3 regions of the Veillonella sp. CHU110 genome follow, and region 1 is predicted to be linked to each of the others. Evidence: riboswitches for the same ligand, from Rfam matches in the RefSeq annotation. Region 1 holds a riboswitch; each other region holds the start of a gene.
What was found. A riboswitch is a leader RNA that binds a small molecule or an ion and turns the genes downstream of it on or off. The one in region 1 is predicted to bind thiamine pyrophosphate.

Region 1 (10,292 bases):
ACGTTTAAAATGGAAAATAATTTCATGCCTCCATTGCCAAAGACAGTGGATACAGTTTGCATAGAACTCATGTGTTCACGAGCGCCGATGAGTCCTGCACCAAATAATAACAAACAGCCGATGACGTGACCGATGATGATGGCTAATAGGCCGTCGGAAAATCCTAGGGGCGCAAAATAGGTGCCCGTCATAATTTCCGCAATGGAAAGAGCGGCGCCGAACCAAATGAGGGACAACCGCGATGATGAAAGTTTTGAATCAGTCATGAATACTCCTATCCATGCCAGTGGGAACAAAAAAGACTAATCTGAAACGATTAGCCTGTAGATGATAGATATTCTTAAGAGACCTAGTATTATAAGAAGGATCCATATAGTAATATGTCCTTGTGTATTTGTATAGGTATTATAAAAAATATACTAATATATCCCTACGTTGGCATTATCCAAATCAGGTTATGGGTTAGTCACACATAGAGACTTCTCAGCCCACTTCAGTGAGCACCCCTTATAGGTGTATTATACGGAGTGAAGGATACTACGTCAATAGGAATTTATATTGCATTGGTTCCTATTTCATGATATAACTAAATTAATATAAGAACCACTAGGGGTGCTTATGCTGAGATTGATGAGTATCAAAACCCTAGACCTGAACCAGATAATGCTGGCGTAGGAAAGTGGATGGCATCGAATACTAAGAATCGTACAAGAACCGTCCGAAGGATTGGTTCTTTTTTGTTACTAGTAAAGGAGATAGCTATGAAATTACATAGAGCATTAACGATTGCGGGAACAGATCCAACAGGTGGTGCAGGGGTGATGGCGGACTTAAAAAGCTTTCAAAGTCGTCATGTATACGGTATGGCTGTGATTACTTCCGTAGTGGCACAAAATACTCGTGGTGTAACCCACATTGTCCATATGGATGTATCTATGATTGAAGCACAGTTACAATCGGTGTATACAGATATAGTACCAGAAGCAGTTAAAACTGGTATGTTAGCCACAGCAGAGATGATGGAACTCATCGGGACATATATAGATCCTAAGGTACCCTATGTGTTAGACCCTGTGATGATCGCCACTAGTGGGGATCGATTGATTTCCGATGAGGCTGTGAAAGCCTTACAAAGTAAATTGATTCCGAAAGCGACTTTGATTACTCCGAACCGTAGTGAGGCTGAAGTGTTGGCAGATATGAAAATCGATACGGTAGAAGCTATGCATACAGCCGGAATTCGTATTTTACAAGAGTTAGGTCCTCAAGCAGTGATTATTAAAGGTGGTCACATCGGTGAGGAGGCTACAGACTATTTATTTACGAAAGAGACTATGTCCATGCGTCGATCTTGGACAAGTCCTAAATATGATACAGTACATACCCATGGCACAGGTTGTACATTCTCAGCGGTGATCACAGCGGAATTAGCAAAAGGGAAATCCTTGGAAGATGCCATTACCATTGGTAAAGAGTATATTCGCCTAGCAATCTTGCATAATCCAGCGTTGGGCACAGGCAATGGACCAGTGAATCATATGGCCTATGGGGATGAGTATGCTGAGTAATACAGGTATGATTCATATCATATCGACTATACTAGGTGTCATGGTATACTATAAGTGATCTTTTATAGTTGGCATTTAAGAAACGAGGATTATTTTGAAACATCATGATATAGATATAGTGCGATCCATGATGGGGTTGTACTTCATTTGTGGAACACCGAATACGAAGGATATTCACAAAACTCTTACAGAAGCGTGTAAAGGTGGCATTACGTGCTTTCAATTCCGTGAAAAAGGGGAAGGTGCTCTTGTAGGGGACGAAAAAGAACAGTTGGCACGAGAGTTGCAACACATTTGTAAGGAATATGGAGTGCCTTTCATCATCAATGATGATGTAGAATTAGCAGAACGAATTGGTGCTGATGGAGTTCATGTAGGTCAAGACGATATGGCTCTTGAAGAGGTACGCAAACAATTACCTAATGCTCTTGTGGGGACGTCCATTAATTCTGTAGAAGAGTTAGAAAACACAAAGTTGGACTATGTGGATTACATCGGTGTAGGTCCTATGTATGAGACAAGCACAAAAAAAGATGCCAAAACTGTGCGAGGCCCAGAATTAATTTTAGCCTTACGGGCTCATAATCCGACTATCCCAATGGTGTCCATTGGTGGCATCAATCGAGATAACTTTGATGATGTCCTAGCTGAGCCTGTGGACGGCATTGCGGTGATTTCAGCCATCACAGAAATGGAAGACATCGAATATGAAACGGCCATGTGGATAGAGAACATGGAGTGGTGTAAGATGTTCTTAGAAAAATAATGTGCTGAACATATTACCGAACTATTGAAGAATATGGGTATAGTAAAAGTAATGAAAAACTTACATCGTTGATTCAGTGGATACACCTTGACACTAATCCCTTTTATCCATACAATAGTATATACATAAGCGATGAAGCAGAGGAGTATACTCCCTTTAGCGAGTGAGGACGGTGAAAGCTCACGATTGAGTAGAAGGCGCTGTGGAGCATGAGCAGGAACGTTGTACCATACTAGGTATGGACAATTAGTAAAGGCTATTTTTTAAAAGAGGGCATTAGCCAATTAGGGTGGAACCGCGGGTATATCTCGTCCCTGTAGCGATTTTCGTTGCAGGGACTTTTTTATTCCCTGTAAAACATAAGGAGGAATGGAAATGACATTTCAAGAGATGATTTTTACACTCCAAAATTTCTGGGGTGAACAAGGTTGCATTTTGCAACAACCATATGACATTGAAAAAGGGGCGGGTACCATGAACCCTGCTACATTCTTACATGCCTTAGGACCTGAACCTTGGTCTGTATGTTATGTAGAACCATCCCGTCGTCCAGCGGACGGCCGTTATGGTGACAATCCGAACCGTTTATTCCAACATCATCAGTTCCAAGTGATTATTAAACCGTCTCCAGACAATATTCAAGAATTATACTTGCAAAGTTTGGCTGCTCTTGGCATTCATGCAGAAGATCACGATATCCGTTTCGTAGAAGATAACTGGGAGTCTCCAACATTAGGTGCTTGGGGCCTTGGTTGGGAAGTCTGGTTAGACGGCATGGAAGTCACACAGTTTACCTATTTCCAACAAGTGGGATCTATCGATGTAAAACCAGTATCTGTAGAAATCACATACGGATTAGAACGTTTGGCGATGTACATTCAAGGCGTGGAAAATGTGTATGACTTACAATGGAATGAACAATACACATACGGCGATGTATGGCATGCGAATGAAGTAGAGCAATCTACGTACAGCTTTGAATTGGCTGACACAGATATGTTGTTCAAATTATTCGACATGTACGAAGCAGAAGCGACTCGTGTTTGTCAATTAGGCTTTGTATTGCCAGCTTACGATTATGTGTTGAAATGTTCCCATACATTTAACTTGTTAGATGCACGCGGTGCCATTTCTATTTCTGAAAGAACAGCTTTCATCGGTCGTGTTCGTAACATGGCTCGTATTTGTGCACAAAACTATTTGGCGAAACGAGAAGAACTTGGTTTCCCATTGTTGAAAGGAGATAAATAAGATGGCTAAGGATTTACTCTTTGAAATTGGGGCAGAAGAAATTCCTGCAGGATTTTTGCCAAATATTATCAAACAATTAGGTGAATTAGCAACAGCAGCTTTGGCGGAACGCCACATTGCTCATGGGGATGTAAAAGTGTATGCCACACCTCGCCGCGTTGCATTACTTATCAATGACGTAGCAGAACGTAGTGAAGATGTTCAGGAAACTCATAAAGGCCCATCTGTATCTATTGCTTATGATGCTGACGGCAATGCTACAAAAGCAGCTATCGGTTTTGCTCGCGGTAAAGGATTAGACGTATCTGAACTGAAAGTAGTAGATGGTTACATCTTTGCTGACACAACGACAGCTGGTTTAGATACAAAAGAAGTCTTATCTGATGTATTATCATCCTTGATTACAGGATTAAGTTTCCCTAAATCCATGCATTGGGGCGATTTAGAAGAACGTTTCGTTCGTCCAGTACGTTGGTTGGTGGCATTATTTGGTCAAGATGTAGTACCAGTGACATTTGCTAATGTAACAAGTACAAATGTAAGCCGTGGACATCGTTTCTTAGGTGAATCTGAATTGACCATAACAGAACCAAAAGATTACTTAGATACACTAACTAAGAACTTCATTATGATTGACCAAGATGTACGCCGTGAGACAATTCGTAAACAATTAACAGAACTAGCAGCCACTAAAGGGGCTACTGTGGTGTGGGATGAGGATTTATTAGATGAAGTTACTTTCCTAGTAGAATATCCAACAGCACTTTGTGGTACTTTTGATGAAAGCTATTTAGCGTTACCATCAGACTGTATTATTACACCAATGAAAGACCATCAACGCTATTTCCCAATGGTGGACGGCAAAGGTAAATTACTTCCTATGTTTTTAACTGTTCGTAACGGCGATAGCAAATCTTTGGATGTGGTGGCAGCTGGTAATGAACGAGTACTTCGCGCTCGTTTAGACGATGCGAAGTTCTTCTTTAATGAAGACCGTAAAACACCATTAGCAGGCCGGTATGAAGCATTGACAAAAATTGTCTTCCAAGAAGGTTTGGGCAATTTAAAAGATAAAACAGAGCGCCTACTAACATTAGGTGCTGTACTAGCAAAAGAAGTAGGCTTTGCAGATACAGCTACGCTAGAACGAGCTACACATCTTGCGAAAACAGATTTAACGACAGGTATGGTGAGCGAATTTACTGAATTACAAGGTATTATGGGTAAAGAATATGCCTTACTAGATGGTGAAATACCGGCCGTAGGGGAAGCAATTTTTGAACAATACTTACCTCGTTTTGCTGGAGATATCTTACCAACTACCGATGCAGGTCGTATTTTGAGTATTGTTGACAAAGTAGATACTATTGTGGCTACTTTCAGCCGTGGTTTAATCCCTACAGGTTCCCAAGATCCATATGCATTGCGCCGTCAAACAATCGGTATCATCAATATCTTGATGGATAGCAAATGGTCCTTATCCATGCGTCCAATCTGGGTAAAAGCGATGAAATTGTTAGGCGTGGCTAGTGAAAAACAAGAAGAACTACTAGGTCAATTAGAAAACTTCTTCATCCTTCGTTTGAAAAATATCTTGTTAGAACAAGGAATGCCATATCAAGTAGTAGATATCGTATTGAGCCAAGATACTGTGACAGTTGCCTTAGCAGAAGGTTTAGGACAAGCCTTAACAGCCAACCGTCTTGATGAAAACGAACCATTAATGCAAGCTTACACACGTATTTTTAACATGGTAAAAGATGTGACTTTCACAGGCGTTGAGGAATCCTTATTGAAAGAAGATTCTGAACAAGCCTTGTACAAAGCGGCATTACCAGTGTATACAACAAATCGTAAAGCCTTAGAAGCTGGAGACTATGTGAAAGCTGTAAGCTTGGCAGAATCCTTGGTGCCATATATTGAAACATTCTTTGAGCATGTTATGGTTATGGATAAAGACGAAGCAGTGAAGCAAAATCGTCTTCAATTATTGCGCATGACCTATGAAGTAAGTAACTTGGGTAAATTAAAATAGGTCCCCATGATTATCACAGTATTAACATTTTTTGCGAATGTGTTTATCATTGGCAGTATTGTGTATATGTACCAAGTTATCTTTGGGCCTATTAATCATCCTTTTTTAATGAAAGCGATGGACCTCTTTCATGTGCGTATCAATTTGGAAAATATTAGCTATGCCGTAGCAGGTACCTCTGTGTTACTTGTGGCGGCACTAGCGCAAATTCCTTGGTTTCATCGCATTACTATGTGGCTCTATGGAGGACGTCGTCCCCTAGGGCAAGAGGTAGAGATTCTGCAGATGATTCAAAAAGATATGCAAAATCATACTGGTATCGATATGTCACAATTTGATTGGTTTATTAAGAATGATGATTCCATCAATGCCTTTGCGATGGGTCATAACCGAATTTGCATTAATACGGGAACCATAGCAACCTTACCGTATGATGAATTACTAGGCATAGTGGCTCATGAAATGGGTCATATTCATTACAAAGATAGCGCCTATGGATTCTCTCGATATTATATGAATTATTTGGGTCAAATGTGTATTCGTGTGTATGAACTATTTGCTCGTGTCATATTGTGGATTCAATACTTACGGTTGCCGGTGATTACTATCATTGTACAGGTATTCTATTTCTGTGTAATCTTGCAGATTTTGTTCATGCAGTGGGTGATTAAAGCACCGTTAATCATTACTGATTTGTTCACAGGCAGACGAGCAGAATACCGTGCTGATAAATATGCTTATGAAATCGGCTTAGGGGCTGAACTACATAATGCTTTAATTACCTTGCGTAACTACACCTCTGAAAGTAGTGAAAGTGGACTTATGAGTAAACTTTATAGCACACACCCAGCCACAGAAAAACGAATTGAACGATTGCGACAATATGTAGAGGGGAAGTAAGTTCTCATGTATGAGCCCTGAAACATTGGATAGTTTCATCGTACCTATATAATTGAATACAACTATAAAAATACCTAGCTCTATGAATAGATCATGAGCTAGGTATTTTTGTATTGGTAACTAAAGAAAAATGAAGGAAAACTACAGGAAAAATGATGAAAAGGATAGGAGAATGATAAAAAGACAGGTATTGATATTGATTGCTAAATATGTGGATGATACAATAATTGTAGATAATTCGGAGGAGTGAAACATAGAATGTTATGTGTAAGAAAGGATTCCCACTTATGAACAAAGAACTAATGACTAAAGAATTTGACTATGCTAACGAAGAAGGTTTTACATCGGAAGAGGAAACTGTAGGCTCATTTTGTGGAAGTGTTTTACTTTCAGAAGATGTATGGGATAAAGAAAAATTAATCAGCGATTTAAAAGCGGATTGGGAAATTGAACTATCAAAAGAAGATACGGGAGATGAAGATACAATCGTTACCTATTTTGATAAATATAGTATAATAATCAGTAATTTCCCTGCACCTATACCAAATGAAGAAGCTGAAATCAACGCAGAAAATAATTGGATGTGGGAAGAGGCTGTAGAGGTTACAAAGACTCATAAGGCTCACATTTTTGTAGCTATTTTGGGGGATGAAGAAGATGTAATATCAAGGGGCATACTTTATACGAAAATCATGGCTACTTGCTGCAAGCAAGAAAACGCCATTGGCGTATTCACATGTGGTGTAGTATTTGAGCCTAGTTATTATATGCAATCTGCTGAGATGATTAGAGATGGGGAGCTTCCAATTTTTACCTGGGTATGGTTCGGCTTATATAGGAGTAAAAATGGGCTATCTACCTACACTTATGGAATGAAAACTTTTGGAAAATTAGAGCTTGAAATCTTAGATGTCGATGAAGAAGCAGGAAAATTGCTATCGTTTATATCTTCAATTTCATCATATGTATTGCAAGATAATGTGGAATTTAAGGATGGAGAAACAATAGGACTTTCTACAGATGATATTCATCAAATCACACGGAGTAAAGGTGTTGCTCTTCCTGATCAGGACACACTAAAGATTTCTTATGAAAAGAAGAAAAAGAAGTCTTGGTGGAAGAGATACGGAGAAATTTACTGTGAAAACTGAACTCATTTATAACAAAGAAAACAGAGAAGAATTTTTTGCAAAGATTGATGAACTTACAGAGAAAGATAAACATACAGAATGTATCAATGCCTTAGAGAGTATTCCGGCTGAAGAAAGAGATTATGAAATCACTTATCAGCTTGCTCGTGCATTACAAAATTTTGCTATTGTAGGGGATGATGACAAGGGAACAGAATACAACAGAGGATATGAAGTTTTATTAAAGTCATTAGATATCCTTGAGTCTGTTAGAAAAGAAGGTCAAGACAAGGCAGAGTGGAATATGCGTATGGCATATGGCTATCAATATTTATTTCGCCAAGAAGAAAAAGCAATTCCCTATGCACAGCGCTGGGCAGAGTTAGATCCGGAAGATAAAAATGCACTGGAAGTCGTAAAAGAGTGCCAAGAGGAAATTGAAAAAAGAAAGAAAACGCGCGAAAAATATGCTGAAATAGAGGGTGTGGTAAAAGAAGAATTTGAAGCAATTCTGAAAGAGCATGGTATAGAAAATGTTGATGATTATAATAGTATAAGCGAGGAAGAATTTGAAGCCATATATGAAAAGATAACAAAGGTTCAAGAAAAATATAATTTACATGATGACTACACAGAAGGTCTTTTACGTGAAATTTTAGTAGGAGACGAGGATGATGGTGGAATCATAGAGGACTGGGGAGGATATCTTTGCAGATGGTCTGATGGACAACTGGCAAGTGTTAGACTGAATTTAGGCTTAGCCCTGCTTGAGTTTGACCCACAAGTGAAATATACGAAAAGGATACAAATCTCTGTCATGCTAAAAAATCCTGATGAAGATGGTCTTCCAATAAAGGAAGAAGAAGAAACGTTATATCATATCGAAGATTTGCTTGAAAGCGTCATCAAAGAAAAAGAAGGCATATTGGCAGGTTTCTTAAGATGGGACAAGAGACTTAGCATTTTTGCTTATGTAGAAGATGAAAAAGGTTATGAAGAAGCATTTGCAGTTGCCTTAAAAGAACAATTCCCGGATTATGAATATAAGTTCTGGGTGGATGAAGACAAAGAGTGGGAGACTTATTTTAATGCTCTTTATCCTGATAAATATGAGTATCAAGGTATTTTGAATATTAGACTAATTCACCAAATACAAATGGATGGCGATACTATGGTGCCTAGAGTTCTGGAGCATTGCCTTTACTTTAAGACCAAAGAAAAAAGAAAAGAATTTTTGGAGAAAGTGGAAACTGAAGGATTTAGACGAATTGATGAAAGGGCAGATGAGGTTATAGATGAAACAAACGAGTATCCATATCAAATTGTTGTTGGCAGAGAAGATGACTTTCACAATGTAAATCGCGTAACTTGGTATTTGATGGAGTTAGCCGAAGAACTAGAGGGATACTATGATGGCTGGGGCTGTGTTACAGTGAAGGAATAGGAGTATGAATTATGGGGTTATTTGATAAGCTAAGAAATAAAGGTGATAAAAAAATAACAAAAGAAGAATTTATTAAAAGAGTAAGAGAAGATGAAGACTATGCACCCGGTTGGGAAGCAATCGAAGGAGCGTTAAAAGTCATTTACAAAAACCAAGAACCTGCGCACTTTGGCACACTCATTACAAGAAGAGCGATTTTTGGTGGTGATGAATATTTAGATGGATATTCAATATATGATTCTTCTAACGGATATAAACACATTGTTACATTTGGTATGACAGAACTTTATGGGAATGAGGAAGCATTTGGTGGTGAATGGAACAAGTGGGGCTATGAGATGACGATCAAACTTAAAGCTGATAACGATGATTGTATGTGGGCGATGGATATGTTAGGTAACTTGGCTAGATACACTTATTCATCTGAAAGATTTTTTGAACCCTATCAATATATACAAGGTGACGGTAGTTCGATTTGTAATGATAAAGATTCAAAAATTACCGCTCTGTTCATTGTGAATGATACTGAGTTAAACACAATAGATACGGTTTACGGAAAAACAGATTTTTTACAAATTGTTGGAATAACGGAAAATGATTTACAAAAGCTAAAAGAAGATAGTGATAATGCATTAAGACTATACGAATTGATTAAGCAAGATAATCCGTATTTTGTAACAGATTTGAATAGTAAAAAATCGTATCTTTAGAATTTTAGATGAGAAAGAACATATCGTATGGAAAATATATTTGAATTTTTAAGATCCCATTTTGAGTATGTGCTAATAGCCGGAGGACTTTTGTTCTTGATAGGGGCAATTTTAGATTGGAAATGGATTTCTAGTGCAACCGTTGGTGATAAGGCTCGTCATGCTTTTATTTTTGAAGTATGGGGAGAAAAAGGATATAGAGTTTTTATTGGAATCTGTGGACTAGTATTAGCTATTTGTGGTCTTGTGTTTTTGGTGCTGAGATAGAAAGATGAGGTCAAGGGGAGCTTATTTATTCGGGTGAGATTGATTTTACAGAATGCGATATTGATGATTGCAATATACTCATTTTTGATAAAATAGTGTATGAAGGCAGTTTTGCAGGAAAGGCTATGACGTTAGCCGATTATATTAAACAGTATTCAAATGCTGAATTTGAAATTTTGACTGAAGGATATAGCGAATGTTCTACGATATATTCGGGGTGG
Region 2 (10,292 bases), on a different contig from region 1:
GCCTCCTACATGCCATGCCAACCGAGATCCTTGATGACTATCCATAAAGCCTTCGCAAGGTCCATAGTAACATGCATGTCCATCCACACATAAAATCGTATCTGCCACTTCCATTGCTTCCGTTACATCATGGGTAACCATAATAACGGTAATATTTTCATTTTTTAAGGAGCGCAACACTTCATAAATTTTCTTACTTGTTTCGTAATCGATGCCACTGGTCGGTTCATCTAGTAAGATATAGTTCGGTTTACGCGCTAATGCTTGGGCTAGCATAACACGTTGTTGTTGTCCACCGCTGAGTTCACCGATACGACGAGTTAAAAACTCTTGCATGCCAACTAATTTCAAAGCATCCAGAATCCACCCTTTTTTATCTTTCTTCGGCACATGAAACAAAGCCAGTCCTACCACTTCTTCTACGGTAGCTGGAAATTGGGCTGCATTTTTATTGTAAATTTGCGGCACTAAGTGAATAAGCCCTTTCATTTGTGCTTCTTTGGGACTAATTCCATCTAAACAGAGGTGTCCTGCCGTAGGTTCTAATAAGCCTGCTACCATGCGAAGCCATGTAGTTTTACCAGAACCATTGGGTCCCACCACGAGCAAAAATTCACCTTTGGGAATCGTAATGGTCATATTGTGAATGACCGGCTGTGTTCCATAAGAAAATTGCACATCTTGTATATGAATGCCTGCGTGTGTCATAGTTAACTCCTTTATGTTGCAACCGCATATATGGCAAAAGCTGTAATGACAGTATCATTACAGCTTGTGTATTATAGTACGCGTTTAGCGCCTACATAGCGTGGTCCCCAATAGCTATCATCAATATCTGCTACGGCAACACCGCTACTGGATGTGGCACTGATAAACTGTCCATCTCCAATATAAATACCCGAATGGGAAACGCCTGGTTCATAGGTTTCAAAAAACACTAGATCGCCGGGTTGCAAATTTTGTTTCTCTACTTTTTTTCCCACCGTGTATTGTTCATCCGCTTGGCGCGGCAATTGAACGCCCACTTTCTGAAAGACATGACGAATGTATCCAGAGCAATCGAAACCTGCTGGCGTAGTACCACCAAATTTGTACGGTACTCCTGTAAAGGTATTTGCATAGGTCAATATTTCCTTTACATTCCCTGAAACTGGTACAGTTCGCAATGGTTTCGCTGTATGATTCGTCACCTTATGTTTCACTTGAACCGTTGCAGGTTTGCCTTGTGTAGTCGGTTTCTTTTGTTGCTTCACAGATGTCGTAATGGCTTTTGAATTGCCTTCTTTTTTCGCTTGGATTTTCGCCATCAATTCTGCATCTTTTTTAGAAATTTCTTTCACCTTTGACACTGTTTTGGTAGCGCTAGGCATCGGTTTACCCATCAGTTTTTTGTAGGTCGTATCCCCTAAGATACCATCTACTGGCAAGCCCTGATCTTTTTGATACAATCGTACGGCCCACTTTGTATTGGCATCATATTCGCCTGTTTCTCGTGCTTTGTAGCCTGCTGCAATCAGCTTTTTTTGAATGGCTACAATCTCACTTCCCGTATCACCATATTGATACGCCCCTTGTACAGAGGCACCTAATACACCTACAAATGCAGCAAGTATTAGGCATTTCTTTGTATACCCTGTCATAGAGACTCCTCTCGTAGTGTATCTGCTTACTTACGTTCTAAGTCGCAGTTTATGGCATCTTTCACCCAATATAATGGTCGTTGTTTCACTTCTTCAAAAATTCGTCCTACATATTCACCGATAATACCAATACCCACTAGTTGTACACCTCCTAAGAAGAAGATTGCCACACCAAGTGTAGCCCAACCGCTGATAACATTATCGGAGAAGAAATGAACGAATAGAATATGTCCAATCATAATGAGGCTCAATAGTCCACATAATAGTCCAATGTACAGCGCCAAACGCAAAGGCACTCGTGAAAATGCCGTAATTCCATCTAAGGCAAAGCGCATCATTTTCTTAACGCTAAATTTTGAAGTCCCTGCAAATCGTGGAGGGGCCACAAAATGGAATTCATGCTGTACAAACCCTAAGTCACCTACGATGCCACGCAAGAATCTGCCATGTTCTCGAAATGTTTTCAAGACTTCTAAAGATTTGCGATTCATCAAACGGAAATCGGATCCACCCTCAACGATAGGTACATTGGCTAACTTATTTAATATCTTATAGTAGTATTTAGACGTAAAGGATTTGGCCCAGCTTGCATCTTCTGTAGAGTCACGAATGGTACGAACCACATCGGCTCCTTCCTCCCAATGTTTAACTAACTCAGGAATCAACTCTGGTGGATGTTGCATATCTCCATCCATAGTAATCACCGCATCACCTTTGGCATAATCAAGCCCACAAGTCAATGCCAATTGATGCCCAAAGTTACGCGCTAAGAGCAATACTTTTACCTTCGGATCTTCTTTACCAATATAGCGCAACATAGCTGCACTATCATCACTCGACCCATCATCAACGAAAATAATTTCATGGTCATAGTCAAGAGTTTGCAATACTTCTTTTACTGTCGTATAAAATTTTCGAATGTTATCTTCTTCGTTATATACAGGCACAACAATGGATAGTAACATAGATCCTCCTTTTACTTCTTTACCTATCTATTTTACAGGATTGAGCCATGTTTTGCAAACTCCGCTGTTTATGGCGTTCTTTCCCCGCTTTTGCACCTAGAACGTAAGGTGAGAACGCCATACGCTTCTCCACAAATTTACGTTCCACTGAGAGTGCTCCGCTGTTTATGGCGTTCTTTCCCCGCTTTCGTGCCTAGAGCGTAAGGGGCGAACGCCATACACTTCTCCACAAATTTACGTTCCACTGAGATTTGCTCCGAAGTGTATGGCGTTCTTACATCTATATATTACTATGCACTTGCTTCATGAAATCAGACATAATAGCTACGCCATTGAATGTATGAAGTAAGCATTCAATATAATTATTCTTATGTATACCACCTAATGCAATGCCTTTGACATATGGGTAATGATTCTGTATTTGTTGTAGTAATATTTCCCCTCTACTAACACCGATACCAGGATGTCCCTCTTTACATACTGTGGAAAAGATTGGGCTAATCAAGACACACTCCAAATTGGGGATTGGCAACGATGTTAACAACTGGACATCTTCTTCATCATGAATTGTGCTCCATAGTGCAACATGGGCCCACTGTTGTTGCAATGTATTCCACAGTTCTTGCTGTTCCGATTGCCAATACCGTAGTAGGTTGCTTGGCATATGAATTCGTTTTGCTTTTTCCAAGACAATCCTTAATTGCTCTCGATTCGTAATACCCTTACCATGGTATACCACGGTACTACCAATGGTATCACAGAGCTGGAGATACTCCTCAAATGGGAGGTCTGTGTCACGACACAGGGTGTACAAGTGCGGAAACTTCCCCATCCAGTTGCCTTCTTCCAAGTCATCTACAGCCTTATCATTCTGTTTAATCTTTTCTATGCCACGTGACAAAGCTTGTCCATATAAATCTAGGCTAATGTCATCATTTAGTAGCTGTCGATTCGTAATAAGTACTAAGGTATCTATGGTTGGATTATCGCTCTTCATAAAGTACATCCACATAATCACTCATCACCACTTGCATACCTAGGGCTTTCACATCTTCCATTGCTTCCGCTACCGTTCTACTATCAGCGATTTCAAATTGAGCATCCCCTTCTTCTTGTTTCTTTTCTTCTGAGGAATGTTCTCCAATACCTGTGCTCACGCCAGCTGAAAGTTTTGTCGCTGCCAAGGGCAATACGCCATTTCTGAATCGAGCCGTCTCACGAGTCGAGATTGTAATATTGGCATAAGGCAAGAACAAGCGATAAGCCAGAATCACTTGCAATAATTGAGCTTCCCCTACATCACCGGGGTTAATAGTATCATCATTGACGATCGGTCGAAGTCGAGGGCATGAAATACTAATTTCTCCATGGGGATAGGCTCGCTGCAATAGATGTGCATGCAAGGCTGTGGCAAAGGCATCTTTTCTAAAATTGTCCAATCCCAACAAAGCGGCTAGCCCAACACCACGCATACCGCCTCGTAAAGCACGCTCTTGCGTTTCTAGTCGGTAAGGAAATACACTTTTATTGCCCAGTAGATGCAATGTTTTATACTTTTCCCAGTCATAGGTTTCCTGAAAAACAGTCACATAATCACAGCCACATGCTCGCAAGTATTCATAATCTGCCACATTAGCAGGATATATTTCAACACCTACTACTTTAAAATATTTTTTTGCCAATTCACAGGCACGACCAATGTACGAAATGGGACTATGACGCTCACTTTCACCAGTAAGAATTAAAATATCTTGCAATCCTGTTTTTGCAATACTCTTTAGTTCTTCTTCAATGCCTGCTTCATCTAATTTAGCTCGATGAATTTGGTTTTTACAGTTAAATCCACAGTACACACACAGGTTATCGCAATAATTCGAAATATATAAGGGGGTAAACAAATAGACAGAGTTTCCAAAGTATCGTGTACGCACTGCTTTTGCTTTCTCTGCCAAGTCCTCTAAGAAAGGTTCTGCCGCCGGAGAAAGCAAGACTTTTAGTCCCTCTACATCAATGGTATCTTCTTTGAGAGCACGGCGCACATCATCAGCCGTATAGTGGTCATACGTATAGTGTTCCCGTTCTCGTAATACAGTGTCTAAAATAGGGCTTTCAATTTGGTCCATATGAGGGCGATAAGTCCAACATGGATCATCTATATGAGGTCTTGTTGTAGTAGACATGACATTTCCTTTCTATAGCTTTTCCATTACCGTAAAAATCCAGTCAAAGGTGAAGATGCACTTCCACCTACTTCAAGGGTTGGCCCTAATTTTGACAAATATGCCAATCGGCCCGCTTGGATGGCTAAGCCAAATGCTTTTGCCATGCCCCGAATATGACCTGCGGAAGCGACTGCTGTATTGGCCATAATCGCTGTAACGCCCATTTCCATAGCTTCTGCCGCCTGGGATGGAGCCCCAATTCCTGCATCTACAATAATAGGCAAATCAATTTCATTTACTAATATTTTGATAAATTCCTTCGTTTGTAAACCGCGATTAGATCCAATTGGTGCTGCTAATGGCATCACTGCAGCTGCACCTGCATTCACTAAATCACGAGCTACTTCTAGATCTGGATACATGTAAGGCATAACGATAAAACCTTCCTTGGCCAATATTTCTGTAGCCTTAATAGTTTCTCCATTATGTGGAAGGAGGTATTTAGAATCTTTCATAATTTCTATTTTCACAAAATCTCCGCAACCTGTGGCCCGTGAAAGTCTAGCAATGCGTACTGCTTCCTCTGCATCTCTAGCGCCACTTGTATTAGGGATTAATATGGTATCTTTCGGGATAGCATCTAATATATTTTCTACATCTCCACCCACCGCACGGCGCAAGGCAAGAGTAATCATCTCTGCTCCTGCCTCTTCTAAAACGGCTTCAATTAAATCAATAGAAAATTTACCCGACCCCAAAATAAATCGGGATTGAAATGTATGACCACCTAAAATCCATGTATCTTGTACTTGCATTGTTGCTACAGATTGTGACATATCTAGAGTCTCCTTAATCAATATCTTCTCCATGTAATAATTGAATCACTGCATTCGCCATGTGCCCTGCACACACCATCACACGAGCTGCTGTAATTTTTCCAATCGAATCGATGTCGCTTACGCCATCTCCGCAAAGGTACCAACGATGGTGTCTGCGTTCACGACGGATACCATTACTATCACCCCAACCCGCCATACCAGAGCAGCCTACTAGCAATGGCTCTGTAGGATGCGTTAAAATGACTTCTGTCATCCAAGCTTTTGTCACAGCTTGGTCTACGGCTTCCACAATCATGTCATGGCCTTCTACTAACTCTGCCAATCGCTCCGGCGTTAATCGTTCATCATGAGCGATGACTGTACAGTTTGGATTCATTCGATTGAGATGGGCTTTCATAGCCTCCACTTTGACAACCCCTACATCATTCACATCGTAATATTGACGACCTAGATTGCTTTCATCTACTACATCAAAGTCTACGATTTCCAGTTGGCCAATTCCAGCACGACATAGGGCCGCTGCTACATGAGAGCCTACGCCACCAACACCAATGAGAAGTACTTTTTTATCCCCTAATGCTTGCATTTAGCCACCTCCTACGAATGTAACTACTTCCATCGTATCTGCGGCACTCACACGTGTAGATGTCCAATCCGATTTTGAAAGAATCTTGCCATTATATTCCACAACAATACGATCGAGGCGGAATTGCAATGCTTCCAATACCTCTTGTACAGTTTGACCTGTATATTCATAATTGTTTCCATTTACTTTCATCATGTCCTCCTTATTATATGCGGATATACTCTATTATCCATCACACTGACACTGCATGTAACGCACTATCACTTCCTAGTAAAAAAACAGCACGAAAAACCATACCCGCGGTGGTATGCCCCTTCATGCTGTAGCACTCTATCGTCTCACTATTCTGTTCCTCTTTACATCCACTGAGATGCACCTTCATTCTGTATCTACCGGTGATATACCCCCCTGTAAAACATACAAAAAAGGACATCCTGTTGGATGTCCTCGGTATGACGAATCAAACTTATCCTACGTTGGCATTATCCAAATCAGGTTATGGGTCAAAACTAACGTTTACTCTCAGCCACAGGGCTCCCCAAAGTTCACTTTCAGTATACGCTGATACGACATATTTTGCAAGTATGTGTATCAATCTTTCTACCTATTAGAGTATCTACTCTCGCATTATCCTCTGCGAGCAGATACAGAGGCATAATTTTTAATCACTACGATCGGTGTCATTTGACTGTCATTACCAAATGGATTGTCAATCAAAATCTGTGCAATTTGTTGTGGTTTTAGTCCACGGCTGTGCCCTAAAATCGCAGCTCGTTTCAAGTCATTCACGTCCGCTACACAAGCTCCATAGGCTCCCGTAGCTTTCATAATGGCATCTGCTACTGCATGTGGTTGCTTCGGACCATACACAATGCATTTATCAAATGGTGGCATAGTACCTGTCACATCATCAGTTAAAGACGCAGTGCGTGCCATTTGATAAAACACACCAGACTTTTTAAATAGCTTTGCCACAGCCCCGCACACAAAGGCGAACATCATTTTCCATTCCCCTTCTTTGTCCATAGCTGCCTGCATACCATATACAGAAGCCATCGAACCATCAGGATGAATGAATCGATTTAAAAATTTTGCTTGCCATGATAGACGTAACTCTTCTGGTCGAGTAAATTCTCGTTGCGTAATGGCCACTACGGATTCTGCAACACATACAATATCTTCTGGTCCCACATAAGGGCCTGCAAATTCTACGATGGCTTCTACGATATCATCTTTTTCAGTTAAAATGCGCGTAGGTATTGGTAAAAGTTCTAATTCTGCCATAGTGCCACCTCCTATTTACGCATAGCGACTTCTAACTCTTCTGCAGTTAGAGTAATTCTAGTTTTTGAAATACGGTATTCCTCACGGCCTACTACTTGATGATAAATGTCGATAGGCATATCTGGGAATCCCACTACATCTTTACGAACATTGCCATTTTTACCTATCAAAATAACACGTAAGCGAATGGTTCCCCCTTTTCGTTGTTTATACACTAAGGCTTCCCAATACCCATCATGGCGTTCTTTATTCGCATCTGTCAGCCAAGAATGAATCTGCACATTGTCAAACTGCTCTTGTGGTAATAAATGGCGAGGAAACATATCCATAATCGTTCCATATTGCTTGCCTTTATTCACAAAGGGAATATCTGTTGTTAATACAACTTGATCAAAGCTAATATCTTCTACTACAAATGGAGTACGACGCTTCACTAAAATCGTAATTCCTTCATTTCCTTGGCGCCATGCAAACACGCGATATGCAATATAAATAATCGCAATGATACAAGCAATCCACACAAGGGTATCTAATAGTGTGTAAATATACATAGTCCCTCCTATAATGTAACTAGCTCAGCTCGCAATGTAGTGTCACAGAAAATTTCCTGTACAATCGGCGTGACTCTCTCTGCATGACTTGTTACATAAATCTTCATAGAACCAATTCGACCCGACTCTCGTTCCAAGTCTTCTCCATATAAAATAGCCCCTACTGCATCTGATGTTTCCCATGCAGGGTCTACAAATCGAATTTGATGATTCGTTAACTCTCGGAGTACAGGTTCCACCAAAGGATAATGGGTGCAACCTAAAATCGCGACCTCCACCCGAGCTTCTAACAATGGTTTTACATAGGCCTCTGCACAAGAGCGCAATTCATCATCGTTTAAATGACCTTCTTCGATACAAGCCGCTAAGTGTTCACAACCTTGCTCCACAACTTTCGCATGTGGTTTCAAACTGTGAATCGCATCAAGATGTTTATGGCTTCCAATCGTAGCTACTGTGGCCATAATCCCCAATGGACCTTTTAACTTACCTTTCATCTTGACTCGCAACGCATCATGAATCCCTTGTGCCATTCCTACAATCGGTACCGAAACATGGTGCGCCAATGTATCTAAGGCTACTACGGAAAAGGTATTACAGGCAATTACGATTAGTTTGACCGGCTGCGCTACTAAAAACTGTGCAATCTTAGTAGCAATGGTTTTAATTTCTTCTATCGGTCTATTGCCAACAGGATTGTTAGCACTATCTCCAACGTAGACAAAGTCTTCTTCTGGAAATTCCTCTCTTAGCACCGATAATACAGATAATCCACCAATACCAGAGTCAAACACTCCGATTGGTAAGTCTTTCTGTATGGGCGTCATTCCCTATTCCTCCTCTGCTACGGCTTTCATAGGTTTGAAAAATACATCTGGCAACCGTACAATTTTACCGGTTTCTTTAGAAGTAAACACATTCTGTGTTTCCCCTGTGCAAATAAGAGCCTCATCTGACTCTCGTATGATCCGATACGTAAATGTACATTGTGCACGAGACAAAGATGCCACTTGTAATTCCACACGCAATACATCATCAAAACGAGCTACTTCTTTATATTCACAGCTCACTTTTGTGATAGGAAATACAATACCTTCTTGCATCATATCCCACAAACTAATACCACAGCAGCGAAAATATTCAATTCGCCCCATTTCAAACCATCGTAAATGATTCGTGTGGTGAGCAATCTCCATCATATCCGTTTCATAAAATCGGACACGTAACGATGTAGAAATCATGTATGTTACCTTTCCTATGCAAGAAGAGGCTCCAAGGAGCCCCTTTTACTAATCCATTGATCCAATAGGCACAAATTTTTGTGCTTGTTCTTTGTGTGATGCTTTGATATATCGATTAGCTACTTTCATAGCGATTGCTAATACAGCTACATCATCTAACCAACCAAGGCCCGGTATACTATCAGGAATAAAATCGATTGGTAGTACCAAATATCCTAAGGCACCAGCAATCACTCCTTTTACGAACTTAGGTGTATCTTCATCACGTAAACAATAATACAGCATAACTGCTTTTCTAGCAAACATAATATTACGGCCCATACGATTTATAGTTGCTAAAAATTTGTCAGATGTAAAGGCTTTTCCATACTTAAGGATTTGTAATAGTTTCATTAGTATCAACCTCTCTGATTAGTTTTTGAACTTATCTTTAGTTTGTTCCGCTAAATCAATTGCTGTTTCTTTGACAACTTCTGCTTTTTCACGAATTTCTTGTACTGCCTCATGTGCTTGATCGATTGCTTTTGCTGCCGCTGCAGAGGCTTTTTCTTCGATTTTTTGCAATGTTGGTTCTACTGTTTCTTTTACGCCTTGTACGACAGTGGCTGCTTTTTCTACAACTGGTTCCACTGCAGTTTGTAAGGATGCATTCAAAGACTGACTCACAGATTCTGCTTTTTCATACGCTACTTGTGTGTACATATTCGCTTTAGAAGCCGATGTACCAACCATAGCAGCTGTTAAAGAGAATGCTTCTGCTGCTAATATTTTTAACAAAGAACCTACACCACTTGCTGCATGACGAACATTGTCCAACAATTCATCGTTACCACTTTTTTCTAATGTATCTTTTACGGTAGCACCCAAGATAGAGAGTACGCCTAGAGCTGCATCTTTCACAGCTCCCATATTGCTTAACACATCAGAAGAAATGAAAGAGCTAGCAAAGTTTTTTGCGCCTCCTAAATAGTCGCTACCAGAGATGTTCACGTCACCCAAGAAATCCGTAGATTCATTTCCCAAC
Region 3 (10,292 bases), on a different contig from region 1:
ATTGGCTTTTTATGCATCGTATTTTTCGATTCGTGCGAAAGCATTTGACTTGAAAATTATGATGGGTTCTTTAGAAGAACAGCAACGAGAGTTTAAACGATTAAAGGCATTAGAGGCTAAGTATGAAGCATCTCCAAAGGAAAAAGATTTAATTTCAGCCTTAGAGGTATCCTTGGAAATGAAACAAAGGGGATATCATTTTGCAAATGTAGAGTTAGCTACATCTGCCTCTAGACGATTTGCGATTAAAGATGAAACTTCTTTATTACCTCCGTTTGTGGCTGTGGATAGTTTGGGTGAAAAAGTGGCAGATTTGATCGTAGAAGAGCGAGAAAAAGCAGACTTCTTATCGATTAAGGATCTGCGACGGCGAACGAAGATGTCACAGACCATAGCGAACCGTATGGTAGAGTTAGGGTGTTTGCAGGACTTGCCAGAAGATGAACAAATGAATTTATTTGGATAATAGGAGTTATGATATGTCAGAAGTTAGAGAAGCAGTATGGATAGGCGTTGATGTGGGAACCACAGGTGTACGTGCCATGGCATACACAGCACAAGGTAAATCAGTAGCTGTACGAGATGCTTTCTATCCATTAGAAACACCACAGTATGATCGAGCAGAGCAAAATCCTCAACAAATTTATGATGCTGCAGAAGAAGTTATCGCTGGCGTAGTAAAAGAGTTACAATATAAATTAGTCACTATATCCGGAATTGCTTTGAGCTCTGTGATGCATAGTTTTATTCCTCAAGATGAACAGTTTGATTTATTAGGGAATATGATAACCTGGGCGGATAGCAGAAGTTCCAATATTGTGCACCGCATGGAACAAGACGAGCAGTGTAAACAATTCTACTTTAGAACAGGCTGTCCGTTACACGCGTCGTATCCATTGGCTAAAATCATATGGGTTAAAGAAAATCAGCCTGAAATCTTTGCTCGTATGGCTCATATTGGATCTATCAAAGATTATATGTTCCGATTGATGACAGGAGAGTGGGTAACGGATAAATCTGTGGCCTCTAGTTCTGGTTTATTTAATGCCTTCACAGAATCTTGGGATTCTGAAATTTTAGACTATGTAGGTATTCAAGAAGAACAACTGCCTAAGGTAGTATCCACAACCTATAGTGGTAAGCTAGTAGCAGGCGTAGCAGAGCGCTTAGGATTACCTGTGAATACGCCAGTTGTCATCGGTGCTACTGATGGAGTGTTGGTAAATGTTGGTATTGGTGCTGTTTCTAAAGGACAGTTAAGTGCTACGATAGGTACCTCTGGTGCTATACGCATGCTTACAGAAAAGCCACAGATGGATCCTAAAGGTCGTACCTGGTGCTATAATTTAACAGATACCATGTGGGTGGCTGGTGGAGCTATCAACAATGGTGGCATGATTTTGCGTTGGATGCGTGATCGAATTCTGCATTATCATGGTTCACAAATGGAACAATTATCGGTGGATCCTTATGATTTAATGACTATGAAAGCAAGACATGTACCAGCTGGATCTGGTGGCTTGCTATTGATGCCATATTTTACGGGTGAACGAGCTCCTTACTGGAACTCTGATTTGCGTGGTGCATTCGTAGGCTTATCCTTAAATCATAGTCGCTCTTACATGATTCGCGCCACAATGGAAGGTATTTGTTATAGCTTACGATTTGTTCTTGATGCATTACGTGAGTTTGAAGAGGTGAAAGATATCCGCATTAGTGGTTCTTTCACTAAATCTGAGTTATGGGTACAAATTATGAGTGATATATTCGGTGAACATATCACCTTACCAAATAATAGTGAAGGTGCCTCCTTTGGCGCCGCTGTGTTAGGGTTTATTTCTGATGGAACTTTGTCAGACATTAAGGATACAGCAGAGCTAGTACAGCCTGAATGTATCTATCACCCTAAGGAGCAACATCAAGCTGTATATGAAGAACTTTTCTCTATTTATGAAAGTTTGTATATCCATATGAAGGACGATTTGGCACGTCTTGTTCAGTTCCAAAAGGAACATCCATTTAGTCGTTTATAATTTGAAAGGAGATTAGAGATGCCATTAATCATTCTTGCATTAGGAATTATTTTACTATTTTTCCTAATCGTAAAAGTAAAGATGAATAGCTTTTTATCATTGCTATTGGTCTGTGTATTATTAGCCTTTGGGGAGGGATTACCACTCGATAAGATTTTCCCAACTATCCAAAAAGGCTTAGGAGCTACCTTAGGTAGTTTAACAATCGTAGTAGGTTTTGGCGCTATTTTAGGTAAATTGATGGCCGATAGCGGTGGAGCACAACGTATTGCTACTACCTTGATCAACATGTTTGGTCGTAATAATGTAAGATGGGCCGTATGTTTAACTGGATTCATTGTAGGTATTGCTTTATTCTATGAAATCGGTTTCGTCTTATTAATTCCTTTAATCTTTACCATTGCTAAATCTGCAGATATCCCATTGTTAGAGGTAGGTATGCCAATGGTAGCTGCCTTATCTGTAACACATGGTTTCTTGCCTCCGCATCCAGGTCCAACAGCGATTTCTGTATTATTCAATGCAGATATTGGATTAACCTTGGTGTATGGTATTTTAATCGGTATTCCTACCGTTATTTTGGCAGGCCCATTGTTGTATAACACTGTGAAAGACATCAAAACAGATATCCCTGAAGGTCTTCACAATGATAAAGATTTTACAGAAGATGAAATGCCATCTTTTGGAGTTTCTATTTTTACTGCTTTAGTGCCAGTTATCTTGATGGCTGCTACAGCAATCGGTAAAATGATGAATCTACCAAAAACATCTAGTATTATGGTAATTCTTAACTTTATTGGTGATCCTTCTGTAGCGTTGACAATTTCTATTATTATTGCTTTCTATACGTTTGGATTTGCTCGTGGCAAATCTATGAAAGATATTATGGCTACTTCCGAAAAAGCGATTTTAACAGTAGCTATGATTCTATTCGTTGTAGGTGCTGGTGGAGCTTTAAAACAAGTATTGATCGATAGTGGTGTGGGTACCTATATCGGTGAACTTGTAATGCAAGTGAATGTATCTCCATTAGTATTAGCTTGGTTAATTGCTGTGGTGATTCGTATTGCTGTAGGCTCTGCTACAGTGGCAGCTATGACAGCTGGCGGTATCGTGGCACCGTTGATTCCATTAACAGGTGTAAGTCCTGAGTTGATGGTAATCGCAGTAGGCGCTGGTTCTGTATTCTTTAGCCCACCAAATGACCCAGGATTCTGGCTATTCAAAGAGTTTTTTGGATTATCTGTAAAACAAACGTTACGATCTTGGTGTATGGTGGAAACAGTCATTGCCGTATGTGGATTAATTGGTGTAGAAATCATTAATTTATTCTTATAATAAAAAATCCCCAGTCCAGTGAATGGATTGGGGATTTTATATTATATATTTACCAATAGAACTGCATGATCCAATGTAGAATAGGTATACCAAACACATTGATTAATACTGTGGCTGTAATAGGAACAACTAAGAAAGCTTTTACAGATTTTCTATAGCGACCACCGAGGGTAGCGATAGTTGCTACTGTGTTTGGTGTGATGCCTAAGCCGTGGCCAAGGAGGGCAGCGCCGATGACAACGCCGTCGTAATCTTTACAGAGTACAGGGAATACAATAAATCGTGTAAACAGGATAATAGCAATGACTTGTACAACTAGAATTGCAAGCATAGGTCCAGTCAAAGAATTTAATGCGATCACAGGTACGCTCATGAACACAGTGGTTAAGAAGATAGTAATACTAATTTGGCTAAACAAGGCAATGGCTTTGGAATTGATAAAAGTTTGGCCCATGGCATCGCCACCATTACGGATAGCAATGGCCAATAACATGGATACGATGAACGTAGGAATATGCAAGCCAAAGGTATCTAATAAATAGTGAGAACCGCCGATGCCTATGCTGACACAGATTAGAACCAACAATAAGTTGACGATAATCCCAACCGGTGTCGGTGCTGGTGAATCTGGTGGAGGAGGTGCTGTTTCATAGCGATTGAATTTCTCGATTAAATATTGTCCCATAGGACCACCGATGAATACACCGATAATGGTAGTGAATGCAATGATACCATGTGCTACAGTCTCACCATTTAAGGCATTTCCTAAATCATGACCTAAAGCAGATACAAAAGAGTAGCTACTTTCAAGAGATAAAGATCCTAATAAAATAGCGTAGTGTTTGTCTAATCCAAATAGACTCGCTAGTCCTAAGCCAATGCAGATTTGCATAATCACCAGTAAGGTACTCATGCCCCAATAACGAGGGATAGCTTTTAGAGAGGATGTACAAATTTGTACGGGCGCTACTAGCCCCATAGTGGCGAAGAATGCCACCATAGCAGGAACGAGAACAGCCTTGTCCAAGGTAATTAAGATAAGTCCAGATACTTGTAATAGAAAAACAAGAAATGCCACGGCAAGTCCACCGATAGCTGGCACGGGGATCGCCCAGCGATGTAGGAAAGAGACGTGCTTGTGTAACAAAGTACCTACTAAGAATGCAATGAGTGAAAGTATGACCGTCTCAACAGGGCCAAGGTGTAATTGTAGCATGTACGACGATGCCATGAAATACCTCCTAACTTTAGATACAAAAGACTATGATGGTGCAGTAGTGCGCATAGGATTCACTTGAACCTTAAATCATAGCTAGATAGTCTGAAATAATACTCCCTCATTATACAACTATTTATCTAATATGTAAAAGCTATCCATAAGAAATGAATATCAGCATATGAACAGAAAAAAGCGCACCATCCACAAAGGATAGTGCGCTTTTATAAAAATCAAGAAAAGTATTTGTATGAGCTTACGATTGTGGAGCATCTGCAATAGGACACCACAACCGTCTGCGGTAGTCGCGAATTCCTGATAGGACAACGCGGAGTGCACGCTGTGCGTCAGCTTTTGAGAGGGGAGGAATTCCATCTAAGCGATAGGAGATTCCAAGACTTTCATACTTATTCACCCCCATGACGTGGTACGGTAAACAATCTACGGCTTTCAAATGTTTGAAGGCACCTAGAAAGAAACCAAGCCGATACCAGCGATCGCGATTATCTGTGATGGTTGGGACTACCACGTGGCGCACCCAAAAATCTGTTCCATGAGCGTCTACAAATTGAGCGAACGCTAGGACTGCATCATTAGGTTTGCCGGTTAGTGTTTCGTGTATAGAGGAATCGATCTCTTTCACATCAAGAATGACTAAATCTGTAACGGAAAGAAGCTTTTCGTACTCACTAGCCTGTTCTTGTGTGTAGCAAATCCCACTTGTGTCGAGACAAGTATGAATTCCCTTTTCCTTGAATAAGGTAAAGAGTTCGATAATAAAAGGGAGTTGCAACAATGCTTCGCCACCAGTAACAGTGATGCCACCAGTGATATAAAAGTCTCGATTCCTTTCAAATTGTGTCCACACATCTGCCACAGTCATTTCTTGGGCATACGTTGAGGGATCCCAAGTGTCTGGATTGTGGCAATAGGCACATCGCAATGGGCAACCTTGAAGGAAGAGGACAAATCGCATGCCCGGTCCATCGACGGTTCCCATAGTCTCAATGGAATGAATACGACCTACCATACTAGATTACATGGATTGATGGAAAGTACGAGAAATAACTTCGTCTTGTTGTGCTTTCGTCAATTTGTTGAAATGTACAGCATAGCCAGAAACGCGAATTGTCAATTGTGGATACAATTCTGGATGTTTTTGCGCATCTAGCAATGTTTCACGATTGAATACGTTTACGTTTAAGTGATGGCCACCTTTTTTGCTGTAGCCGTCTAATAACTGTACTAAATTATCTACTTGTTGTTCGTTTGTCATAGTTACTCCTTTTCTTCAGGAATTGTAATATTAGGTTCACGGCACGCTAGATTTTCGCAACCATCTGCCAAGGCATGTTCAATATTGCCTAGGTCTAAGTCTAAATCTAGGTCGCCTAATGTTACCATCGACTCGCCAGATTTACCAAGGGAATCTGGGATGATGGAGAAGGTATTAGAAATACCATCGCAACAATCTCGCCATGGCATTTTAGCAACGGATGCTAAGGAAGAAATTGCGCCATGTTCATCGCGTCCGTGCATAGGGTTCGCACCTGGAGCAAATGGAATACCCGCTTTACGTCCATCAGGTGTAGCACCAGTGGCATTGCCGTATACCACATTTGATGTAATCGTTAAGAGTGACATAGTTGGTACAGATTGACGATAGGTAGGATGTTTACGAATTTTATTCATAAATCCAGATACCACAGTGGCAGCTAATTGGTCTACCCGGTCATCATCATTACCATATTTAGGGAAGTCACCTTCGATTTCAAAGTCTACAGCAATACCATTTTCATCACGAATTGGTTTTACTTTCGCATGTTTAATAGCAGATAGAGAATCGGCTACTACGGAAAGTCCAGCGATACCTGTAGCAAACCAACGTGTCACTTTGCGGTCATGCAATGCCATTTCCAATTTTTCATAAGCATATTTATCATGCATATAATGAATGATGTTCAAGGCATTCACATAGACACCAGCTAACCATTCCGTCATATCTTCAAATCGTTCCATGACTTCGTCGAAGTCAAGGTATTCTGAAGTAATAGGGCGGAATTTTGGACCTACTTGTTTTTTCAGCTTTTCATCTACGCCACCATTAATTGCGTAAAGTAATGCTTTTGCCAAGTTACAGCGAGCACCAAAGAATTGCATTTCTTTACCAATACGCATTGGAGATACGCAGCAAGCGATCGCATAATCATCGCCAGAGTTAGGGCGCATGATTTCATCATTTTCATATTGAATAGAAGATGTTGCAATAGAGAGCTTCGCACAGAACTTTTTAAATCCTTCAGGGAGGGAAGGGGACCAAAGTACTGTCAAGTTTGGCTCTGGAGCAGGACCAAGATTTTGCAACGTATGTAAAATACGGAATGCAGTTTTAGACACTAATGTACGTCCATCAGTACCCATACCACCGATAGACTCAGTTGTCCACACAGGGTCACCTGTAAATAAATTGTTGTATTCATGGATACGTGCGAAACGAACCATGCGCAATTTCATAATAAAGTGATCCACCATTTCTTGGATTTGTTCTTCTGTATATTTACCAGATTTCAAATCACGTTCTGCATAGATGTCCAAGAAAGTGGAGTTACGTCCGATGGACATAGCTGCACCGTTTTGTTCTTTGATAGCACCTAAATAGCCAAAGTATAGCCATTGGATCGCTTCTTTTACATCGGTAGCAGGTTTGGAGATGTCAAATCCGTAGGACGCAGCCATTTCTTTTAACTCTTTTAAAGAACGGATTTGATCTCGAATTTCTTCGCGGTCACGAATGACATCTGGCATCATATCGCCCATGGTGATGTTGAATTGATCTTCTTTGTCTTTGATCAAATAATCAATACCATATAAGGCTACGCGGCGATAATCACCGATAATTCGGCCGCGACTATACGCGTCAGGTAGGCCCGTAATAATGTGAGCAGAGCGAGCAGCTCTCATCTCAGGTGTATATACATCAAATACACCATCATTGTGTGTCTTACGATGAGTTTTAAAGAAGCTTTCAAGAGTTGGATCCATTTTGTAACCATACTCTTCGATAGCACTTTTAGCAGTTCGTAAACCACCATAAGGGAACATGGCACGTTTTAAAGGATAATCAGTTTGAAGACCTACAATTTGTTCATCTTCTTTAATAATATATCCAGGGGCATGTGCCGTAATATGAGTTGCTACATCAGTATCTGCATCGATGACAGAACCTTTTTGTCGTTCTTCCTCATATAAATCCAATACCCGTTGCCAAAGTCTAGTAGTTCGTTCTGTAGGACCTACTAGAAAAGAATCATCGCCTACATAAGGCACATAGTTTCGTTGGATAAAATCGCGTACGTCCACGGATTTATCCCATACACCTGTATTGAAGTCTTTCCATGCTTGTTGCATAATATACCTCCAAATACACATTAAAACGCAACCCATAGGGTTATTTTTATTGTAATCTATAATAATTATCATTACAATCATTATTTTTGCATAGGTTATATTATTTTTGAAAGTGGTGTATGAGTAAATGGTCATACTATAGACCAATTTTAATTAATATGCTTATTAGGATTGTAGGATGTATATATTTTAAATAATATTTATTCTATATTCTCACTATAAGATAATTATGATATACTATGATTACAATATAATTTAGGATTGCAAGGGAGCCTATGAGATAGGCTGAGAAAGGGCTATAAGTACCTGACCTTTTGACCTGATCGGGATCATGCCCGCGTAGGAAGCACGCAGACAGCTATGTGGGTATCGATATATGTATCGATACCCTTTTTTATAAAATACCGATAGGCTCCTTTGTAGTGAAAGGAGCCTTTATGTTTTACACACAAATGCAAGCAGCCCAAAAAGGAATTATCACCGATGCAATGAAAGTAGTGGCAAAAAAAGAAAACATGGATGTTGAAGTGTTACGGGATTTGGTGGCAAAGGGACATGTTACAATACCATGTAATAAACATCATACTTCTTTACAACCTGAGGGTATAGGACAAGCTTTACGTACAAAAATTAATGTCAATTTAGGTACATCAAAAGACTGCACAGATTACGAAGAAGAAATGAAAAAAGTGAATCATGCGGTAGCCTTAGGGGCTGAATCTATTATGGATTTATCTACTCATGGTGATACACGTATCTTTCGTCGATTGTTGACGAAAGAATGTCCTGTTATGATCGGCACAGTTCCTATTTACGATAGTGTGATTCACCATCAAAAAGATTTAGGCGAATTGACAGCAGAGGATTTTATTTCTACGATTCGCCTGCATGCAGAAGATGGGGTAGACTTTGTAACATTACACTGTGGGATTACGCAGCATACTGTGGAACAGATTAAGCGTCATAAACGTAAATTAAATATTGTCAGCCGTGGTGGCAGTTTAGTATTTGCTTGGATGTCTATGACAGGGCAAGAAAACCCATTCTATGAATACTACGATGAAATCTTAGAAATCTGTGCAGAATATGATATGACTATTTCCCTTGGCGATGCATGCCGTCCTGGTTGTTTGGCGGATGCTACAGATATTTGTCAAATCGAAGAACTTGTTCGTCTTGGGGAATTAACAAAAAGAGCTCGTGAACGTGGTGTACAAGTCTTGGTAGAAGGTCCAGGTCATGTGCCATTGAATCAGGTACAAGCTAATATGGAAGTACAACAAACAATTTGTGATGGAGCTCCATTTTATGTATTAGGCCCATTGGTGACAGATATTGCACCAGGTTACGACCATATTACGGCAGCCATCGGTGGTGCTGTGGCAGCAATGCATGGAGCTGCGTTCCTCTGTTATGTGACACCAGCAGAACATTTGGCTTTACCTGATGAAAACGATGTGAAAGAAGGAATTATGGCTTTCAAAATTGCAGCTCATGCAGCAGATATTGCTAAAGGGATTCCGAATGCGAGAGAACGTGATGATCGAATGGCGGAAGCACGTCAAAAACTTGATTGGGAAGCGCAATATGCAGTGGCATTAGACCCAGAAAAAGCACGTCGTATCCGTGAAAGTCGTGCTCCAGAAGAAGGACATAAAGAAGCCTGCAGTATGTGCGGTAAATTCTGTGCCGTACGGAGCATTAATAAAGCCTTAGAGGGAGAGAAAATTGATATATTATAAATGAGGAAAAGAAACAACCAACTCTTGTAGAGAGTTGGTTGTTTTGTTGTATAGGCGAATTGATTAAGTTAATGTGATTGATGTATTATTTAGATAGTAAATATGTTTGTGTATAATGCAACTAGTGCGTATATATGAGAGTAACATTTGAGGAGAGTGGCTGTATGAGGTGTATGATGAAACAATGGAAACTGTTATAATGAAATTTGCTAAACTGAATCATTATTTCAAAGTGGCATAGAACTATATCATAATTGCAATATGTCTATCGTAAAAAAGAATGATTATGGTTTATAAATTCCCTTGTAGTATCTTTAGACCTATGTTACCATATAAGCATATCGAAGGATATAGATATAGATTGAGTGATAGAATTTAAGATATATAAGTTATACAAGGAGAATACAATGAAACAATTTATTATGGCAATATTAGTGGCAATTATTAGTACATCTAGTGTAATGGGCGCCGTTTGGTCTCAAGCTCGCGTACAACACACAGGATTAGAATCGACTGTGAAAGTATCTACACAAGCAGCACAAAGTGATACAGTAG

Region 2: another riboswitch for thiamine pyrophosphate. It lies ahead of thiS (sulfur carrier protein ThiS); the one in region 1 lies ahead of thiD (bifunctional hydroxymethylpyrimidine kinase/phosphomethylpyrimidine kinase).
Region 3: another riboswitch for thiamine pyrophosphate. It lies ahead of thiC (phosphomethylpyrimidine synthase ThiC); the one in region 1 lies ahead of thiD (bifunctional hydroxymethylpyrimidine kinase/phosphomethylpyrimidine kinase).

The regions. Positions count from the first base shown of each region.
Region 1 covers NZ_RQVA01000006.1:24,061-34,352, reverse strand. Annotated here, with positions in the region: gene cytX (putative hydroxymethylpyrimidine transporter CytX) at 1-266, opposite strand, end outside; TPP riboswitch at 411-518, opposite strand; TPP riboswitch at 599-695, shown strand; gene thiD (bifunctional hydroxymethylpyrimidine kinase/phosphomethylpyrimidine kinase) at 762-1,568, shown strand; gene thiE (thiamine phosphate synthase) at 1,663-2,334, shown strand; gene glyQ (glycine--tRNA ligase subunit alpha) at 2,710-3,585, shown strand; gene glyS (glycine--tRNA ligase subunit beta) at 3,587-5,620, shown strand; gene EO122_RS03590 (zinc metalloprotease HtpX) at 5,627-6,520, shown strand; gene EO122_RS03585 (DUF4261 domain-containing protein) at 6,808-7,671, shown strand; gene EO122_RS03580 (DUF695 domain-containing protein) at 7,661-9,094, shown strand; gene EO122_RS03575 (suppressor of fused domain protein) at 9,106-9,804, shown strand; gene EO122_RS03570 (immunity 17 family protein) at 9,832-10,071, shown strand.
Region 2 covers NZ_RQVA01000005.1:37,340-47,631, reverse strand. Annotated here, with positions in the region: gene EO122_RS03220 (metal ABC transporter ATP-binding protein) at 1-708, opposite strand, end outside; gene EO122_RS03215 (NlpC/P60 family protein) at 780-1,640, opposite strand; gene EO122_RS03210 (glycosyltransferase family 2 protein) at 1,667-2,605, opposite strand; gene EO122_RS03205 (thiamine phosphate synthase) at 2,886-3,602, opposite strand; gene thiH (2-iminoacetate synthase ThiH) at 3,589-4,785, opposite strand; gene EO122_RS03195 (thiazole synthase) at 4,812-5,603, opposite strand; gene thiF (sulfur carrier protein ThiS adenylyltransferase ThiF) at 5,617-6,192, opposite strand; gene thiS (sulfur carrier protein ThiS) at 6,193-6,387, opposite strand; TPP riboswitch at 6,644-6,743, opposite strand; gene EO122_RS03180 (coenzyme F420-0:L-glutamate ligase) at 6,820-7,476, opposite strand; gene EO122_RS03175 (hypothetical protein) at 7,488-8,027, opposite strand; gene murI (glutamate racemase) at 8,036-8,854, opposite strand; gene EO122_RS03165 (thioesterase family protein) at 8,858-9,268, opposite strand; gene EO122_RS03160 (YkvA family protein) at 9,317-9,661, opposite strand; gene EO122_RS03155 (hypothetical protein) at 9,680-10,292, opposite strand, start outside.
Region 3 covers NZ_RQVA01000004.1:98,678-108,969, reverse strand. Annotated here, with positions in the region: gene EO122_RS02890 (PolC-type DNA polymerase III) at 1-466, shown strand, start outside; gene EO122_RS02885 (gluconokinase) at 480-2,033, shown strand; gene EO122_RS02880 (gluconate:H+ symporter) at 2,052-3,371, shown strand; gene EO122_RS02875 (sodium/glutamate symporter) at 3,421-4,602, opposite strand; gene pflA (pyruvate formate-lyase-activating protein) at 4,844-5,617, opposite strand; gene grcA3 (autonomous glycyl radical cofactor GrcA3) at 5,624-5,863, opposite strand; gene pflB (formate C-acetyltransferase) at 5,866-7,995, opposite strand; TPP riboswitch at 8,251-8,358, shown strand; gene thiC (phosphomethylpyrimidine synthase ThiC) at 8,433-9,737, shown strand; gene EO122_RS02850 (hypothetical protein) at 10,145-10,292, shown strand, end outside.